Regions from separate parts of the Streptomyces tatrensis genome, predicted to be linked through region 1. Evidence: predicted binding sites of a transcription regulator. Region 1 holds the regulator's gene; each other region holds the start of a gene.

The links. Region 1 encodes HrcA, which represses chaperone genes, less so after heat shock. Its sites were predicted from a motif close to TTNGCACTCNGNNNNNCNGAGTGCNAA; they were not measured.
Region 2: a site for HrcA is predicted at 3,145-3,171, ahead of groES (co-chaperone GroES). Genes of this name have one in related genera too.
Region 3: a site for HrcA is predicted at 3,148-3,174, ahead of groL (chaperonin GroEL). Genes of this name have one in related genera too.

The regions. Positions count from the first base shown of each region.
Region 1 is NZ_JBMDLB010000011.1:3,294,385-3,300,182, reverse strand. It holds gene hemW (radical SAM family heme chaperone HemW) at 1-442, shown strand, start outside; gene ACODT5_RS30815 (Uma2 family endonuclease) at 546-1,133, shown strand; gene ACODT5_RS30810 (DUF3097 domain-containing protein) at 1,111-1,920, opposite strand; gene ACODT5_RS30805 (MBL fold metallo-hydrolase) at 1,949-2,674, opposite strand; gene hrcA (heat-inducible transcriptional repressor HrcA) at 2,826-3,842, shown strand; gene dnaJ (molecular chaperone DnaJ) at 3,843-4,979, shown strand; gene ACODT5_RS30790 (nitronate monooxygenase) at 5,171-5,798, shown strand, end outside.
Region 2 is NZ_JBMDLB010000011.1:5,771,589-5,777,386, reverse strand. It holds gene ACODT5_RS42445 (SDR family NAD(P)-dependent oxidoreductase) at 1-22, shown strand, start outside; gene ACODT5_RS42440 (ester cyclase) at 113-802, shown strand; gene groL (chaperonin GroEL) at 925-2,556, opposite strand; gene groES (co-chaperone GroES) at 2,693-3,001, opposite strand; gene ACODT5_RS42425 (response regulator transcription factor) at 3,622-4,317, shown strand; gene ACODT5_RS42420 (sensor histidine kinase) at 4,310-5,698, shown strand; gene ACODT5_RS42415 (LCP family protein) at 5,756-5,798, shown strand, end outside.
Region 3 is NZ_JBMDLB010000011.1:4,446,152-4,451,949, forward strand. It holds gene ACODT5_RS35915 (phosphoribosylanthranilate isomerase) at 1-538, opposite strand, end outside; gene ACODT5_RS35920 (Uma2 family endonuclease) at 677-1,252, shown strand; gene groL (chaperonin GroEL) at 1,359-2,981, opposite strand; gene ACODT5_RS35930 (cold-shock protein) at 3,351-3,557, opposite strand; gene ACODT5_RS35935 (MoaD/ThiS family protein) at 3,951-4,229, opposite strand; gene thrC (threonine synthase) at 4,429-5,754, opposite strand; SAM riboswitch class I at 5,772-5,798, opposite strand, start outside.

The sequences.
Region 1 (5,798 bases):
GGCCGACGCGGGGTACTCCTGGTACGAGGTCTCGAACTGGGCCACCTCCGAGGCCGGGCGCTGCCTGCACAACGAGCTGTACTGGCGCGGGGCCGACTGGTGGGGGGCCGGGCCCGGAGCGCACTCGCACGTGGGCGGGGTGCGGTGGTGGAACGTGAAGCACCCCGGTGCGTATGCCGCCGCGCTGGCGGAGGGGCGCTCGCCCGGGGCGGGGCGTGAGCTCCTCTCGGAGGAGGACCGGCGGGTGGAGCGGATCCTGCTGGAGCTCCGGCTCGTGGACGGCGTCCCGCTGTCCCTGCTGGCCCCGGCGGGCCTCGCGGCGGCCGGGCGGGCCCTGGGGGACGGGCTGCTGGAGCCGGACCCGTACGAGGCCGGACGGGCCGTCCTGACCCTGCGGGGGCGGCTGCTGGCCGACGCCGTCGTCCGCGACCTCGTGGACTGACCACTCGGGGGAGTGAATCCGGGCGGAATCGGGACGCGCCTGCCTATCCTGTTCCTAGGCTGCCACCGTAAGCGACGGCGGCAGGATGCGGAGGACCACGGAGATGACCGCTGTGGATGACCGGCTGATCACGGATGCCGCGCAAGTCTTCGAGGACTTCGAGGTCCCGGAGGGCTTCAAGGCCGAACTCCTCAGGGGGGACATCGTGATGATGGCCGGGCCGGACCGGGTCCACAACAGGATCGTGCTGTCCGTGCTGTACCAGATTCCGCGCGACCGGTGGGAGTCGCTCCAGACCCAGGACATCGCGATCCCCGGCGAAACCAGCGAACCCCAGCCGGACCTCGTGGTGCTGGAGAACGGCAGTGAGCCGGGTCCCGGGCGCCTCATCCCCGCCCCGGCCGTGGCGATGCTGGTCGAGGTCGTGTCCAAGAACAGCGGGGTTGCCGACTACGGCATCAAGCGCTCGATGTACGCGGCCGGTCGGGTCCCCGCCTACCTGATCATCGATCCCTTCGAGGCGGAATGCCTGCTCCTCACGGAGCCGGCCGGGACCGGTGAGGAAGCGGACTACAAGGTCGAGCGAAGGGTGGGGTTCGGAGACCCCGTCCCCCTGGAGATCCTGGACGTCAAGCTGGACACCAGTGAGTTCGGCACCCTCCCGAAGTTCAAGCGGTACCACCGGCAGTAACGAAGTCGATCAGCTCCTCGACGCGGCCCAGCAGGGTGGGCTCCAGGTCCTTGTACGAGGTCACGCGGGACAGGATGTGCTGCCAGGCGGCTCCGGTGTTCTCCGGCCAGCCCAGGGCCCGGCAGATGCCCGTCTTCCAGTCCTGGCCGGGCGGGATCACCGGCCAGGCGCGGATGCCGAGGGCCGAGGGCTTCACCGCCTGCCAGACGTCCACGTACGGGTGTCCCACGATCAGGACGTGCGGGGAGGTCACGGAGGCGGCGATGCGGGACTCCTTGGAGCCCGGGACCAGGTGGTCCACCAGGATGCCCAGGCGGGCGTCGGCCGCGGGGGCGAAGTCGGCGACCACGGACGGGAGGTCGTCGATGCCTTCCAGGTACTCCACCACGACGCCCTCGATCCGCAGGTCGTCGCCCCAGACCCGTTCGACCAGTTCGGCGTCGTGGCGGCCCTCCACGTAGATCCGGCCCGCCCTGGCCACCCGCGCGCGGGCACCTGGGACGGCGAGGGAGCCCGAGGCCGTACGGGCCGGGGCGGCCGGCCCCCGGGCCGGGCGGGTCAGGGTCACCACCGCGCCGTCCAGGAGGAAGGCGCGGGGTTCGAGGGGGAAGACGCGCCGCTTGCCGAAGCGGTCCTCCAGGGTGACCGTGCCCGCCTCGCAGGCCACCACCGCGCCGCAGAAGTCCGTACCCGCCACCTCGACCACCAGATCGGGATCGGCCGGCACCTCCGGTACGGGCTTGGCGCGCTTCCACTGCGGGGTCAGGTCGGGGGAGTACTCACGCATCCGGCCGAGGGTAGGAGAGCGGGCCGCCTCAGGTGTCCGACACGCCGAAACGGGCGGCCAGTGTGTCGCGTTGGGCACGTACGAAGGCCGCGTCGACCACCGCTCCGTGACCCGGTACGTACAGAGCGTCGTCCCCGCCCAGGGAGAGGAGCCGGTCCAGGGCCGCCGGCCACTGCCCGGTCACCGCGTCCGGACCGGCCTGCGGCTCGCCCGATTCCTCGACCAGGTCGCCGCAGAAGACCACCTCGCGGGCACCGGGCACGAAGACGGCCAGATCGTGCCCGGAGTGCCCGGGCCCCACGTTCGCCAGCAGTACCTGCAGCCCGCCGAGGTCGAGGGTCCACTCGCCCGACACCAGGTGCCGGGGGACCACCAGCAGGTCCGCCGCCTCGGCCGCCTCGGCCTCCGGCAGGCCTTGGCGGACCGCGTCCTCGCGCAGCTCCTCCCGGCCCGTCGAGAGCACGGCGTCCAGCCCGACCGCGCCGTAGACCTCCGCCCCCGCGAAGGCCGCGCCGCCCAGTACGTGGTCGAAATGTCCGTGTGTGAATGCGAGATGGGTCACGCGCCGCCCCGCCAGCCCCTCCGCCTCGGCCCGCACCAGCGAGCCCTCCCGCAGGGAGGACCCGGGGTCGATCAGGAGGGCGGAATCCTCGCCCAGCACCAGTCCCACGGTGCAGTCCCACACCGGCAGCCGCTTGCGGCCGGTCCGTTCTGTGAGCTGTTCCCAGCCCGCCTCTTCCCAACGCACGTCCATGCCGCGACGCTACCTTGGCGGGCCGCCCTTGCTACGGGTGTACCAGCCCGCCGTACACTGACCGGGGGATCTCTGGCACTCGAACGCTCAGAGTGCCAGCAGGCAGAGCCTGCCGAAGCCGCGAACGACGGAAACGATGGAGGTGTGCGCGATGCTCAGCGAACGCAGACTCGAAGTGCTGCGCGCCATCGTCCAGGACTACGTCGGGACGGAGGAGCCGGTCGGCTCCAAGGCGCTCACCGAGCGGCACCGGCTCGGCGTCTCGCCCGCCACCGTGCGCAACGACATGGCCGTGCTGGAGGACGAGGGCTACATCGCCCAGCCCCACACCAGCGCCGGCCGGATCCCCACCGACAAGGGCTACCGCCTCTTCGTCGACAAGCTGGCGGGGGTCAAACCGCTGTCGACGCCCGAGCGCCGGGCCATCCAGAACTTCCTCGACGGGGCCGTGGACCTCGACGACGTCGTCGGCCGCACGGTACGGCTGCTCGCGCAGCTCACCCGGCAGGTCGCCGTCGTCCAGTACCCGTCGCTGACCCGCTCCACCGTCCGGCACGTCGAGCTGCTCGCGCTGGCCCCGGCCCGCCTGATGCTCGTCCTGATCACGGACACCGGACGGGTCGAGCAGCGGCTCGTCGACTGCCAGACCCCCTTCGGGGAGGCCTCGCTCGCGGACCTGCGGGCCCGCCTCAACAGCCGTGTCGTCGGCCGCCGGTTCACCGACGTGCCGCCGCTGGTGCAGGACCTTCCGGAATCCTTCGAGAGCGAGGACCGGGTGACGGTGAAGGCCGTCCTCGACACCCTCCTCGAAACGCTGGTCGAGGAGGCGGAGGAGCGGCTGATGATCGGCGGCACCGCCAACCTCACCCGCTTCGGACACGATTTTCCCCTGACGATCAGGCCGGTGCTCGAAGCGCTGGAGGAGCAGGTCGTGCTCCTCAAGCTGCTGGGCGAGGCCAGTGAGTCGGGAATGGCCGTAAAGATCGGGCATGAGAACGCCTACGAGGGACTGAACTCCACGTCCGTCGTCTCGGTCGGCTACGGTTCGGGCGGCGAAGCAGTCGCCAAACTCGGCGTGGTCGGACCGACCCGCATGGACTACCCCGGAACGATGGGAGCGGTACGCGCAGTGGCACGTTACGTCGGACAGATCCTGGCGGAGTCGTAAGTGGCCACGGACTACTACGCCGTTCTCGGCGTGCGCCGCGACGCATCGCAGGACGAGATCAAGAAGGCATTCCGGCGGCTCGCGCGCGAGCTGCACCCGGATGTGAATCCCGATCCCAAGACGCAAGAGCGTTTCAAGGAGATCAACGCCGCCTACGAGGTCCTCTCGGACCCGCAGAAGAAGCAGGTCTTCGACCTCGGTGGCGACCCCCTGTCCTCCTCGGGCGGCGGCGGAGCCGGCGGCTTCGGAGCGGGTGGCTTCGGCAACTTCTCCGACATCATGGACGCCTTCTTCGGCCAGTCCTCGCAGCGCGGACCGCGCTCGCGGACCCGCCGCGGCCAGGACGCCATGATCCGCCTCGATCTGGAACTGGACGAGGCCGCCTTCGGCACGACCAAGGACATCCAGGTCGACACGGCCATCGTCTGCACCACCTGCTCCGGCGAAGGCGCCGCCCCCGGCACCTCGGCGCAGACCTGCGACATGTGCCGCGGCCGCGGTGAGGTCTCGCAGGTCACCCGGTCCTTCCTGGGCCAGGTCATGACCTCGCGCCCCTGCCCGCAGTGCCAGGGCTTCGGCACCGTGGTCCCGACCCCGTGCCCCGAGTGCGCGGGCGACGGCCGGGTCCGCTCCCGCCGCAGCCTCACCGTCAAGATCCCGGCGGGCGTCGAGAACGGCACCCGCATCCAGCTCGCGGGCGAGGGCGAGGTCGGTCCCGGCGGCGGCCCCGCCGGCGACCTGTACGTGGAGATCCACGAGCTGCCGCACCCGACCTTCCAGCGGCGCGGGGACGACCTGCACTGCACGGTCACCATCCCGATGACCGCGGCCTCCCTGGGCACCAAGTGCCCGCTGGAGACGCTGGACGGCCTGGAGGAGATCGACATCCGGCCCGGCACCCAGTCCGGCCAGGCGATCCCCCTGCACGGCCGGGGCGTCACGCACCTGCGCGGCGGCGGTCGCGGCGACCTGATCGTCCACGTCGAGGTCACCACCCCCAGCAAGCTGGACCCGGCGCAGGAGGACCTGCTGCGCCAGCTGGCGAAGCTGCGCGGCGAGGAGCGGCCGCTCGGCCAGTTCGCGCCGGGCCAGCAAGGCCTGTTCAGCCGCCTGAAGGACGCCTTCAACGGGCGCTGAGCCGCGCGCGGAGCAGCGTACGGGCAGCGTACGAGAACACCTGCGAGCCCGGTCCGGGGATGCCCCGGACCGGGCTCGCGGCATGCGGGACGGCAGGGCGGCGGCGGTATTCGGGCACCCCGGTGAAGGGGACTATGCCAGGCGAATGCCGTGATTCGGTCCCATGAGCGGGACATGGCACGATGCAGCTCATGTCCTCCGCACCGAACGGTCTCTTCGCGTACCCGATCGTGCAGGCGCCCATGGCGGGCGGCGCGTCCTGCCCGCCGCTCGCGGCCGCCGTGTGCGAAGCGGGCGGACTGGGCTTCCTCGCCGGCGGCTACAAGACCGCCGACGGCATGTACCAGGAGATCAAGCGGCTGCGCGCGCTCACCCGCCGCCCCTTCGGCGTCAACCTCTTCCTGCCGCAGGCCTCCCACGCGGACCCGGCGGTCGTGGAGGCCTACCGGGGGCACCTCGCCAGTGAAGCCTCCTGGTACGAGATCTCCCTCGCCGACGAGGACATCATCGGCAACAGCGACGACGGCTACGACGCCAAACTGGCCATTCTCATCGAAGACCCGGTACCCGTGGTCTCGTTCACCTTCGGCGTGCCCTCGCCCGCGGCCTTCACCTGCCTGCGCAAGGTCGGTACGTACACGATCGTCACCGTCACCTCCGTCGAGGAGGCCCGCGCCGCGCAGGCGGCCGGCGCCGACGCCGTCTGCGTCCAGGGCGTGGAGGCGGGCGGCCACCAGGGCACCCACCGCGATGACCCGCAGGGCGACGGCACGGCCGGAGTCGGCCTGCTCGCCCTCGTCGCGCAGGTGCGCGAGGCCG
Region 2 (5,798 bases), 2.5 Mb from region 1:
GCGCAAGTACGGGCCCCAGTGACCAGGCCGCGCGCGGTGACCAGTGGGTAAACGAGGCATATGGGTGAAATCTCCCTAGACTGAATGTGTCCCATCCAGCGCGGGAGACGCCATGACATTCGTACAGATAGTCGATTACGAAACCACCCAGCCCGAGGCGGTCAACGATCTCCTCGACCGCTACGTGGAGCAGACTCAGGGCAGGCGTACGGTCCTCGCCAGCCGTGTCGCGCAGGACCGTGACTCCAAGACCCACTACGTCGACGTCGTCGAGTTCCCGTCGTACGAAGCCGCCATGAAGAACTCTCAACTCCCGGAGACCGACCGGATGTTCCAGGAGATGGTGGCCCTCTGCGAAGGGATGCCCAAGTTCACCAACCTGGACGTCGTACGGGACGAGCACCTCAACACCCTGCTCGTGAACCGGCTGTACGACGAGGTCGTGACGAAGGGCGACATGTCCGTCGCCGACGAGATCGTCGCGGCCGACTACCACGACCACGACATCAGCAACCCCGTGGACAAGATCGGGCGCGAGGGCATCCGCGAGGACGTCACGATGTGGCGCGGCGCCTTCGACTTCAGCTTCACCCGCGACGCCCAGATGGCACAGGACGACTACGTCACGACCCTGTGGACCTGGACCGGCACCCACAAGGGCGAGTTCATGGGGATCGCCCCGACCGGCAAGACCTGCACGATGACCGGCACGACGGTCTTCCGGTGCGAGGACGGCATGCTCAAGGAAGGCTGGTGGCACTACGACGCCATGCGCCTCATGAAGGAACTGGGCGCGATGTAGCCACCCACCACCCACCGACCGCAGTGCCTGCGGCCCCGGCACACGGGAAAGCCCCGGTCACCACCGCTTGGCAGCGGTGACCGGGGCTTTGCCGTGCTTACTTGCCGTGCTTACTGGCGAGGTCAGTGGCTGTGGCCGTGGCCACCGTGGCCGTGACCGGCGTCGCCCTCGTCGTCGGCCGGCTTCTCGACGACCAGGGTCTCGGTCGTGAGCAGCAGCGACGCGATGGAAGCGGCGTTCTCCAGCGCGGAGCGGGTGACCTTGACCGGGTCGATGACGCCGGCCTTGACCAGGTCGCCGTACTCGCCGGTGGCGGCGTTGAAGCCCTGGCCCTTCTCGAGCTCGGCGACCTTCGCGGTGATGACGTAGCCCTCGAGGCCGGCGTTCTCCGCGATCCAGCGCAGCGGCTCGACGGCGGCGCGGCGCACGACCGCGACACCGGTGGCCTCGTCGCCCGACAGGCCGAGGTTGCCTTCCAGCACCTTCACGGCGTGGACGAGAGCGGAGCCACCGCCGGAGACGATGCCCTCCTCGACCGCGGCGCGGGTCGCCGAGATGGCGTCCTCGAGACGGTGCTTCTTCTCCTTGAGCTCCACCTCGGTGGCGGCGCCGACCTTGATGACGCAGACGCCGCCGGCGAGCTTCGCCAGGCGCTCCTGCAGCTTCTCGCGGTCCCAGTCCGAGTCGGTGGACTCGATCTCGGCCTTGATCTGGTTGACGCGGCCGAGGACCTCGTCGGAAGAGCCGCCACCGTCGACGATGGTGGTGCTGTCCTTGGAGATCGTGACGCGGCGGGCGGAGCCCAGTACGTCCAGACCGGCCTGGTCGAGCTTGAGGCCGACCTCCTCGGCGATGACGGTGGCACCGGTGAGGGTGGCCATGTCCTGCAGCATCGCCTTGCGGCGGTCACCGAAACCGGGCGCCTTGACGGCGACGGCGTTGAAGGTGCCACGGATCTTGTTGACGACGAGGGTGGAGAGCGCCTCGCCCTCGACGTCCTCGGCGATGATCAGGAGCGGCTTGGAGGCGCCGGCCTGGATGACCTTCTCGAGCAGCGGCAGGAGGTCCTGGATGGAGGAGATCTTGCCCTGGTTGATCAGGATGTACGGGTCATCGAGGATGGCCTCCATACGCTCCTGGTCGGAGACCATGTACGGGGACAGGTAGCCCTTGTCGAAGGCCATGCCCTCGGTGAACTCGAGCTCCAGGCCGAAGGCGTTGGACTCCTCGACGGTGATGACACCGTCCTTGCCGACCTTGTCCATCGCCTCGGCGATGAGGTCACCGACCTGCTGGTCCTGCGCGGAGAGCGCGGCCACGGCGGCGATGTCGGACTTGTCCTCGATCGGACGGGCGGTCGCGAGGAGCTCCTCGGACACGGCCTTGACCGCGGCGTCGATGCCCTTCTTCAGGGCGGCCGGGGAAGCACCCGCGGCGACGTTGCGCAGACCCTCGCGGACCAGCGCCTGCGCCAGGACGGTGGCGGTGGTGGTGCCGTCACCCGCGACGTCGTTGGTCTTGGTCGCGACCTCCTTGACGAGCTGCGCGCCAAGGTTCTCGTACGGGTCGTCGAGCTCGACCTCACGCGCGATGGTGACACCGTCGTTCGTGATGGTGGGAGCGCCGAACTTCTTGTCGATGACGACGTTGCGGCCCTTGGGACCGATCGTCACCTTCACGGTGTCGGCAAGCTTGTTGACGCCACGCTCAAGGGCGCGACGGGCGTCCTCGTCAAACTTGAGAATCTTCGGCATGGGAGCGGTTCAGCCCTCTCGTTGCTATCCCCGGCCGCTCACCGCGACCGCCTGTCTAGAACGAGCTACGCCCCTCGCCGCCCGGCATCAGCAGGGGTGACCAGGGGCGTAGCTCAAAGCAAAACTGGAGAAGTGATTACTTCTCGACGATCGCGAGCACGTCGCGGGCCGAGAGGACGAGGTACTCCTCGCCGTTGTACTTCACTTCGGTGCCGCCGTACTTGGAGTACAGGACGACGTCGCCGACGGTGACGTCCAGCGGGAGACGCTGGCCGTCCTCGAAGCGACCCGGACCCACGGCGAGGACGACGCCCTCCTGGGGCTTCTCCTTCGCGGTGTCCGGGATGACCAGGCCAGAGGCCGTGGTCTGCTCGGCGTCGAGCGGCTGGACCACAATGCGGTCCTCGAGCGGCTTGATGGCAACCTTGGAGCTGGTGGTCGTCACGATCTGACCTTCCGCTTCGGAGATCCGGGGTTAATTGTCTGAGGTGGCGACCATGTCGATCCGTCGTCGCGGGTGCCGGATCTGCCTGTCGCCGTGTTGGCACTCACCAGGGGCGAGTGCCAGATGCGAGACTATTCCGGGGATTAGCACTCGGTCAAGCGGAGTGCCAATACGCGCCGCTGGTTTCGCAGCCTTGGCCGCCTGGATGCCCCCGTTCCACGCGCGCCACCACTGCCGGGGACCCGTCCCCGGACCCCTGCGCCTCAAACGCCGGCGGGGCTGAAATTGCCCTACGGGCAATCCAGCCCGCACGCACCGATCCAGCCGTCCGGCGCCTGAGGACCGGGCCCGGGCAGAGCCCGGGGCATACCCAGCCCCGCCGGCGTTTGAGGCGCGGGTCCGGGCAGCGCCCGGGGAACGGGCGAAGGGCGGGTAGGGGAACTCCGCCCCGCAGGGCAGACCCAGCCGCACCCGCCCACGGGGCCCCGCGCCGGGACGGCGGTGGCGAGCGGTCCGGCCGGCCACCGCCGGACGGAGTCCGGCGCAGCGGGGTGAAGCCCGCGCAGCGGTGCGAGCTCGGCGTCAAGAAGGACTGTTGCCCGGTATGTGAGGCTTGGGGCATGCGGATCCTGGTCGTCGAAGACGAAGTCAGCCTCGCCGATTCACTGCGGCGCGGCCTCTCCGCCGACGGCCACTGGATCGACCTCGCCCACGACGGCCACCGCGGCCTGGACCTGGCCCTCACGGGAGGCCCGTACGACGTGGTCCTCCTCGACCTGATGCTCCCCGGCCTCTCGGGCTACGAGATCTGCACCCGGATGCGTTCCCACGGCGTAGCCACGCCCGTGCTGATGCTGACCGCCAGGGACGGCGAGTACGACGAGGCCGAGGGCCTGGACTCGGGCGCGGACGACTACCTGACGAAACCGTTCTCCTTCGTCGTCCTCGCCGCCCGCCTCCGCGCCCTCACCCGCCGCGCCACCGCCGCCGCCGGCGACGCCGCCCGGACCGGCGTCCTGCAGGCCGGCGACCTCGTCCTCGATCCCCGCGGCCGCCGTTGCCGCCGCGGCGCCCACGAGATCGAGCTGACCGCCCGTGAGCTCGGCGTCCTGGGCTGCCTGATGGAGCAGCCCGGCCGGGCCGTCGCCAAGCAGGACATCCTCGACGAGGTCTGGGACACCCCGCACGGCATCGACCCGAACATCGTCGAGGTCTACGTCTCCTCGCTCCGCCGCAAGATCGACGCCCCCTTCGGCCGCCGCTCGATCCTCACCGTGCACGGCACCGGCTACCGGATGGCCCCGGACGGTGGCTGAGCCGGGGCCGAAGCCCCGGCGGCCCCGCCGCCTCGGCAGCCTGCGCACCCGCGCCGCCGCGGCCGCCGCCCTCGCGATGGCGGCCGTCCTGGCCGCCGGCGGGCTGTGGCTCTACACCCTGCTGCGCGCCAACCTCATCGAGAACACCACCGGCCGCACCGAGCTCGCCGCCCGCAAGGTCGCCGCCCAGTACGACACCGGGAGCCTCCCGGCCGGGGGCCGGCTGCCCGCGCCCGAGGGCGGGGTCGACCTGGTCCTCGTACGGAACGCGGCCGGGACGGTCGTGGCCACCAGCGGGGATCTGAAGGACACCCCGGAGCTGACGGAGCTGAGCCCCGCGCCCGGCCAGGACGTGCGGTCGGCCGTCCTGCCGCCCGCGCGCCCCGGCGCACAGCGGCGCGTGGTGGTCGCCGTGGACGCGCCCGGCCCGCCGGGGGCGCACGACCCGCACACCGTCTACGCCGCGACCGTGCTCGGCGACGTCGACGACGCCAACCGGGCCGTCGCGCTCGGCCTGCTGGCCGGCGCGCCCCCGCTGATCGTCTTCTCGGCGGCCCTGGCCTGGTGGGTGACGGGCCACGCGCTGCGCCCGGTCACCGCGATCCGCACCGGGCTGGCGGCGGTCACCGGGAGCGAGCTGGACCGGCGGGTCCCGGACCCGGGCGGCGCCGACGAGATCGCGCAGCTGGCCCGGACGGTCAACGACACGCTCGACCGGCTGGAGCGCAGCCACGCCCGGCAGCGGCAGTTCACCGCCGACGCCTCGCACGAGCTGCGCAACCCCCTCGCGGCCGTCCGGTCCCGGCTGGAGGTGGCGCTGCGGGACCCCGACCGGGAGTCGGTGGCGGCCGCGCTGGCCGATACCGAGCGGCTGCAGGCCATCGCGGCCGACCTGCTCCTGCTGGCCCGCCTCGACGGCGGGCCCGCGCCGCGCACCGAGCCGGTGGACCTCGCGCTGCTGGCCGCCGAGGACGTGGCGCGGCGCCCGGAGACCCGGGTTCCGCTACGGCTGGACGCGCGGGCTCCCGTACCGGCCGCCGGGGATCCGGCGCGGCTGGAGCGGGCGCTGGCCAACCTGGTGGACAACGCCCTGCGGTACGCCCGTACCGGGGTCGTGGTCCGGGCCTCGGCCGAGGACGGCTGGGCACTGCTGGAGGTCACGGACGACGGGCCGGGCATCCCGGAGGCCGACCGGGACCGGGTCTTCGAGCGGTTCGTACGCCTGGACGCGGACCGGGGCCGGGCCGGCGGCGGCACCGGCCTGGGGCTGGCCATCGCCCGGGAGATCGCCCGGGCGCACGGCGGTGAGGTCCGCGCGCTCCCGGCGCCCGCCGGAGGCGCCCGGCTGGTGCTGCGCGTGCCCGGCGCGACCCGTCCCTGAAGGCGCCTTCAGGACCCTCAGGGTTCCTTCAGCACCGCTCCCCCACCATCGACAGGCATGAGCGCCCACCGCAGGAAGACCCGTGAACCGAAGTCCCCGG
Region 3 (5,798 bases), 1.2 Mb from region 1:
TCTCCACGCCGCTCGAGACGTCCACGCCCCAGGCGCCGGTGACCGTGAGGGCCTCCGCCACGTTCGCCGGGGTCAGACCGCCCGCCAGCAGCCAGCGGCCCGCGGGGGCGGTGAACTCCGCCGAGCCCCAGTTCCACGGCTTGCCCGAGCCGGGGTCCGGGGCGTCGATCAGGAGCAGGTCCTCGCCGTACTCCCCGCAGCGCTCCACGTGCTGCGCCGTGGCCCGCAGCAGCGTGCGGCCCTCCGCGCGCAGCGCCGCGAAGTCCTCCGGGCCCTCCTCGCCGTGCAGCTGCACGCCCCGTACGCCGCTCTCCTCGGCGAAGCGCCGCACCTCGGCGACGGACTGCCCGCGGAACACTCCTACGGTGAGCACCCCGTCCGGCACGTGCACGGCGAGCTCCCGTGCCGTCTCGGCGTCGACCGTGCGCGGACTGCCGGGCGCGAACACGAAGCCGACGGCATCGGCCCCGGTGGCCACGGCGACCTCGACGTCGTGCGCGGTCTTGAGCCCGCAGATCTTGACGAACACATCAGTCATGTCTGCAGTCAACCAAAGGTCGGGGGGCTGGGGCGGTCCGTCCCATAGGCCGGGCATGGCGGTCCGCCCGCCGCTAGCCTGGGACGAGGCACACATTCAGGGGCACAGCACGCCATCCGGAGGATGACGGTGACGATCATGACCGAGCGGGCCACACCCATAGACACGCTGTCGGCGCCACCGACGTTCGAGAACCTCCTGCAGACGGTTGCGGAGATGAACACGCCAGTCGGCTTCAAAGCCGAGCTCATCCGGGGGAAGATCATCGTGTCGCCGTTCTCCAAGCTGCGCTACTCCCGTCGCATGCGTCTCCTGCGAGAGCAGCTCCAGGCACACGTCCCCAAGGGCCACTTCGCGGACACCTCGCCCTTCCTCTTCCGGTTCGCGGCGGCGGAGCGCGGCTATGGGCCGGACCTGTACGTCGCGGACGAGGCAGCCTTCGACGAAGAGGGACTCCACGCGGACGGAGCGGCACTGTCGCTGGTCGGAGAGTTCACGTCCGTCTCCACCAAGGACGCCGACTGGAACGAGAAGCTGGATGTGTACGGCCTGCTCGTGCCCATCTATCTGGTCGTCGACATGCAGCACTCGGAGATCACCTGCTTCTGGGACCCCTCCCCTCACGGATACCGCTCCCGCAAGACGGTCTCCTTCGGCCAGCCCCTGCACGTCCCGGAGCCGTTCGACTTCGACATCGACACCACCGGCTTCTAGGGCCGCGCAAACGCCCGAGGGCGGCACCCCCTCCGTCAGGAGAGGATGCCGCCCTCGGTACGTGAAGAACAGCCGATCTACCTTCGGGCCGGAGCCCGGGGGTGGATCAGAAGTCCATGTCGCCGCCCGGCATGCCGCCGCCGGCACCGGCGCCGGCCTTCTCGGGCTTGTCGGCGATGACGGCCTCGGTGGTGAGGAAGAGAGCCGCGATGGACGCCGCGTTCTGCAGGGCAGAGCGGGTGACCTTCGCCGGGTCGATGATGCCCGCCGCGATCATGTCCACGTACTCGCCGGTCGCGGCGTTCAGGCCCCAACCGATCTGCAGGTTGCGGACCTTCTCCACGACGACGCCACCCTCGAGACCACCGTTGACGGCGATCTGCTTGAGCGGGGCCTCCAGCGCGAGCTTGACGGCGTTGGCGCCGGTCGCCTCGTCGCCGGTGAGCTCGAGCTTGTCGAAGACCGAGGAGGCCTGCAGCAGGGCCACGCCGCCACCGGCGACGATGCCCTCTTCGACGGCCGCCTTCGCGTTGCGAACGGCGTCCTCGATGCGGTGCTTGCGCTCCTTGAGCTCGACCTCGGTCGCGGCGCCGGCCTTGATGACCGCAACACCGCCGGCGAGCTTCGCCAGGCGCTCCTGCAGCTTCTCGCGGTCGTAGTCCGAGTCGGAGTTCTCGATCTCGGCGCGGATCTGGTTGACGCGACCCTGGACCTGGTCGCTGTCACCGGAGCCGTCGACGATGGTCGTCTCGTCCTTGGTGATGACGACCTTGCGGGCGCGGCCGAGCAGGTCGAGACCGGCGTTCTCGAGCTTGAGGCCGACCTCCTCGGAGATGACCGTGCCGCCCGTGAGGATGGCGATGTCGCCGAGCATGGCCTTGCGACGGTCGCCGAAGCCCGGAGCCTTGACGGCGACGGACTTGAAGGTGCCGCGGATCTTGTTGACGACGAGGGTGGAGAGCGCCTCGCCCTCGACGTCCTCGGCGATGATCAGCAGCGGCTTGCCGGACTGCATGACCTTCTCCAGGAGCGGCAGCAGGTCCTTGACCGAGCCGATCTTGGAGTTGACGATCAGGATGTACGGGTCGTCGAGGGACGACTCCATGCGCTCCATGTCGGTGGCGAAGTACGCCGAGATGTAGCCCTTGTCGAAGCGCATGCCCTCGGTGAGCTCGAGCTCCAGGCCGAAGGTCTGCGACTCCTCGACCGTGATGACGCCTTCCTTGCCGACCTTGTCCATGGCCTCGGCGATGAGCTCGCCGATCTGGGTGTCGGCAGCGGAGATGGAGGCCGTCGAAGCGATCTGCTCCTTGGTCTCGACATCCTTGGCCTGCGCCAGCAGGGCGGCGGAGACGGCCTCGACGGCCTTCTCGATACCGCGCTTGAGGGCCATCGGGTTCGCACCGGCGGCCACGTTGCGCAGGCCCTCGCGGACGAGCGCCTGGGCGAGAACGGTGGCGGTGGTCGTACCGTCGCCGGCGACGTCGTCCGTCTTCTTGGCGACTTCCTTGACCAGCTCGGCGCCGATCTTCTCGTACGGGTCCTCGAGCTCGATCTCCTTGGCGATGGAGACACCATCGTTGGTGATCGTGGGGGCGCCCCACTTCTTCTCAAGGACGACGTTGCGACCCTTGGGGCCAAGGGTGACCTTGACGGCGTCGGCGAGCTGGTTCATGCCTCGCTCGAGACCGCGCCGGGCCTCCTCGTTGAACGCAATGATCTTGGCCATCTGAAGTGGTCCTCCCGGACAGCGGTGGATTGCTCCCGGACCGCGCCCGCGCCCGCGACGGACGGCCTGCGTGCCCGGCGGTTTCTTCCCGCCGGACCCTGCGGGCCTCACTGACCCGGTCCTCGTATAGGTAGCACTCTCACCCGGAGAGTGCTAACGCCAATGATTAGCACTCGACCCCCCCGAGTGCAAGCGGCTTCGGGCAACCCGGGATGAACACCCAGGCGCCGCAAGGGCGCCGGAACCGCCACGCACGAGGGGCCCGCATCCCGTGTCCAGGATGTGGGCCCCTCGTACATATGCCGTTGTGCCGTCGTGCGCGGCCGCTGTGCGCGGCCCCGTACGTGTCGGTGGTCGATCGCGGTCGGACTAGCCGGCGGCGAGCTTGACCATGTCCGCCTGCGGACCCTTCTGGCCCTGCGAGATCTCGAACTCGACCCGCTGACCCTCTTCAAGGGTGCGGTACCCGTCCATCTGGATGGCGCTGTAGTGGACGAACACATCCGCACCACCGTCGACCGCGATGAAGCCGTAGCCCTTCTCCGCGTTGAACCACTTGACGGTGCCCTGAGCCATGCCTAACTCCCCTATTACTGGCCCTTGCGCAGGACCGCACTTCGCGGTCCCGGGTCAGAACTTGCGCCGGAACGCCTCGACCGGGGCTGAATGTATCCGCACCGCTGCTGTCTGCAACAGGTCATTCCGACGAGAATTCTGGACACGCCAAAAGATTGAAATAGGGTGAAAACCCGGAATATTCCTGGGCAACTCGGGCCGGACAAACCTGGCCAACGACCCATAGCGCGCTTGCATGTTGACTCAATGTCAACCCTCCAGCGGCCCGCTCATATGCGGCGGGCAAGAACAGCGGAGGGGACTTCCCCAACTCTACCGCGCCCAATCAAGCAGAATTGCCCCCTCCGTTTGGTAACGGAGGGGGCAATTCAGTTTCTACGAGCCGTTGACCGCTCAGCAGCCGCCCGCGACGGCGGGGATGATCGAGATGCCCGCGCCGTCCGGGGTGGACGTCTGCAGCCCGCCCTCGAAGCGCACGTCGTCGTCGTTGACGTAGACGTTGACGAAGCGGCGCAGCTTGCCCTGGTCGTCCAGGACGCGCGCGGCGATGCCGGGGTGGCTCGCCTCCAGGGACTGGATGACCTCTTCGAGGGTCGCGCCCTCGGCGGGGACCTCGGCCTGGCCGCCGGTGTAGGTGCGCAGGATGGTGGGGATGCGGACGTTGACGCTCATGGCGCTACTGCCTTTCCGGTGTGCAGGGAGAAGAGAAGGGGGTGTCCGGCGGATCAGGGCCGGATCAGCCCGGGTGGTCTGGTGCCGTGCATTGCAAGGCGGAGGAGGGAGTCGACGCGGAGCGTCGGCGACCGACGACAACGCGGCAAGGCGCGGTGCCAGACCACCCGGGCCCGGCCCTGATCCGCCGGACACCCCCCTAGGCCAGGTTGGCGGCGCGGAACGCGTCCAGGCTGGGGCGGATGGTGGCGGTCTGGCCACCACCTTCGGCCACCGCCTCCAGGGTCTTGAGGCCGTCACCGGTGTTCAGGATCACGGTGGTCAGCGTGGGGTCGAGCTGCCCGTTCTCGACGAGCTTCTTCGTCACGCCGACGGTCACGCCGCCCGCGGTCTCGGCGAAGATGCCCTCGGTCTGGGCGAGGAGCTTGATGGCCTCGACGACCTGCTCGTCGTTGACGTCCTCGACGAAGCCGCCGGTGCGCCGCGCGATGTCCAGGACGTACGGGCCGTCCGCCGGGTTGCCGATGGCCAGCGACTTAGCGATGGTGTTCGGCTTCTGCGGGCGGACCACCTCGTGACCGGCCTTGAAGGCGGTCGAGACGGGCGAGCAGCCCTCGGCCTGGGCACCGAAGATCTTGTACGGCTTGTCCTCGACGAGGCCGAGCTTGATCAGCTCCTGCAGGCCCTTGTCGATCTTCGTGAGCTGCGAGCCGGACGCGATCGGGATGACGATCTGGTCGGGCAGCTGCCAGCCGAGCTGCTCGCAGATCTCGTACGCCAGGGTCTTGGAGCCCTCGCCGTAGTACGGGCGCAGGTTGACGTTGACGAAGCCCCAGCCCTCGCCCAGCGGGTCGCCGATGAGCTCGGAGCAGAAGCGGTTGACGTCGTCGTAGTTGCCCTCGATGCCGACGAGGTCGCCACCGTAGACACCGGCCATGACGACCTTGCCCTGCTCCAGGTCGTGCGGGATGAACACGCAGGAGCGGAAGCCGGCGCGGGCGGCCGCGGCGCCGACGGCGCCGGCCAGGTTGCCGGTGGAGGAGCAGGAGAGGGTGGTGAAGCCGAAGGCACGGGCGGCCTCGACGGCGATGGCCACGACGCGGTCCTTGAAGGAGTGCGTCGGGTTGCCGGAGTCGTCCTTGACGTACAGCTTGCCGGTGACGCCGAGCTCCTTGGCCAGGTTGGCCGCGTCCACGAGCTTGGTGAAGCCGGGGTTCAGGCTCGGCTTGGAGGCCACGTCCGCCGGGACGGGCAGCAGCGGCGCGTAGCGCCAGATGTTGTTCGGGCCGGCCTCGATGGCGGCGCGCAGGGCTTCCGGGTCGCCCAGCGGCAGGTCGTAGGCGACTTCGAGCGGGCCGAAGCACTCGGCGCAGGCGAAGATCGGGCCGAGCTCGAAGCGGGTACCGCACTCACGACAGGAAAGGCCGGTGGCGGGACCGAGATCGACAGAGGTGCCAACGGTGTTGGTTTCAACGCCGGTGTTTTCAACGGTTTCGGCAGAGGTTGCGACAGACTGTGCAGCCATGATGGCGAGGCCCTTTCTCCTCATCTTCCCCATGGCGCACTTCG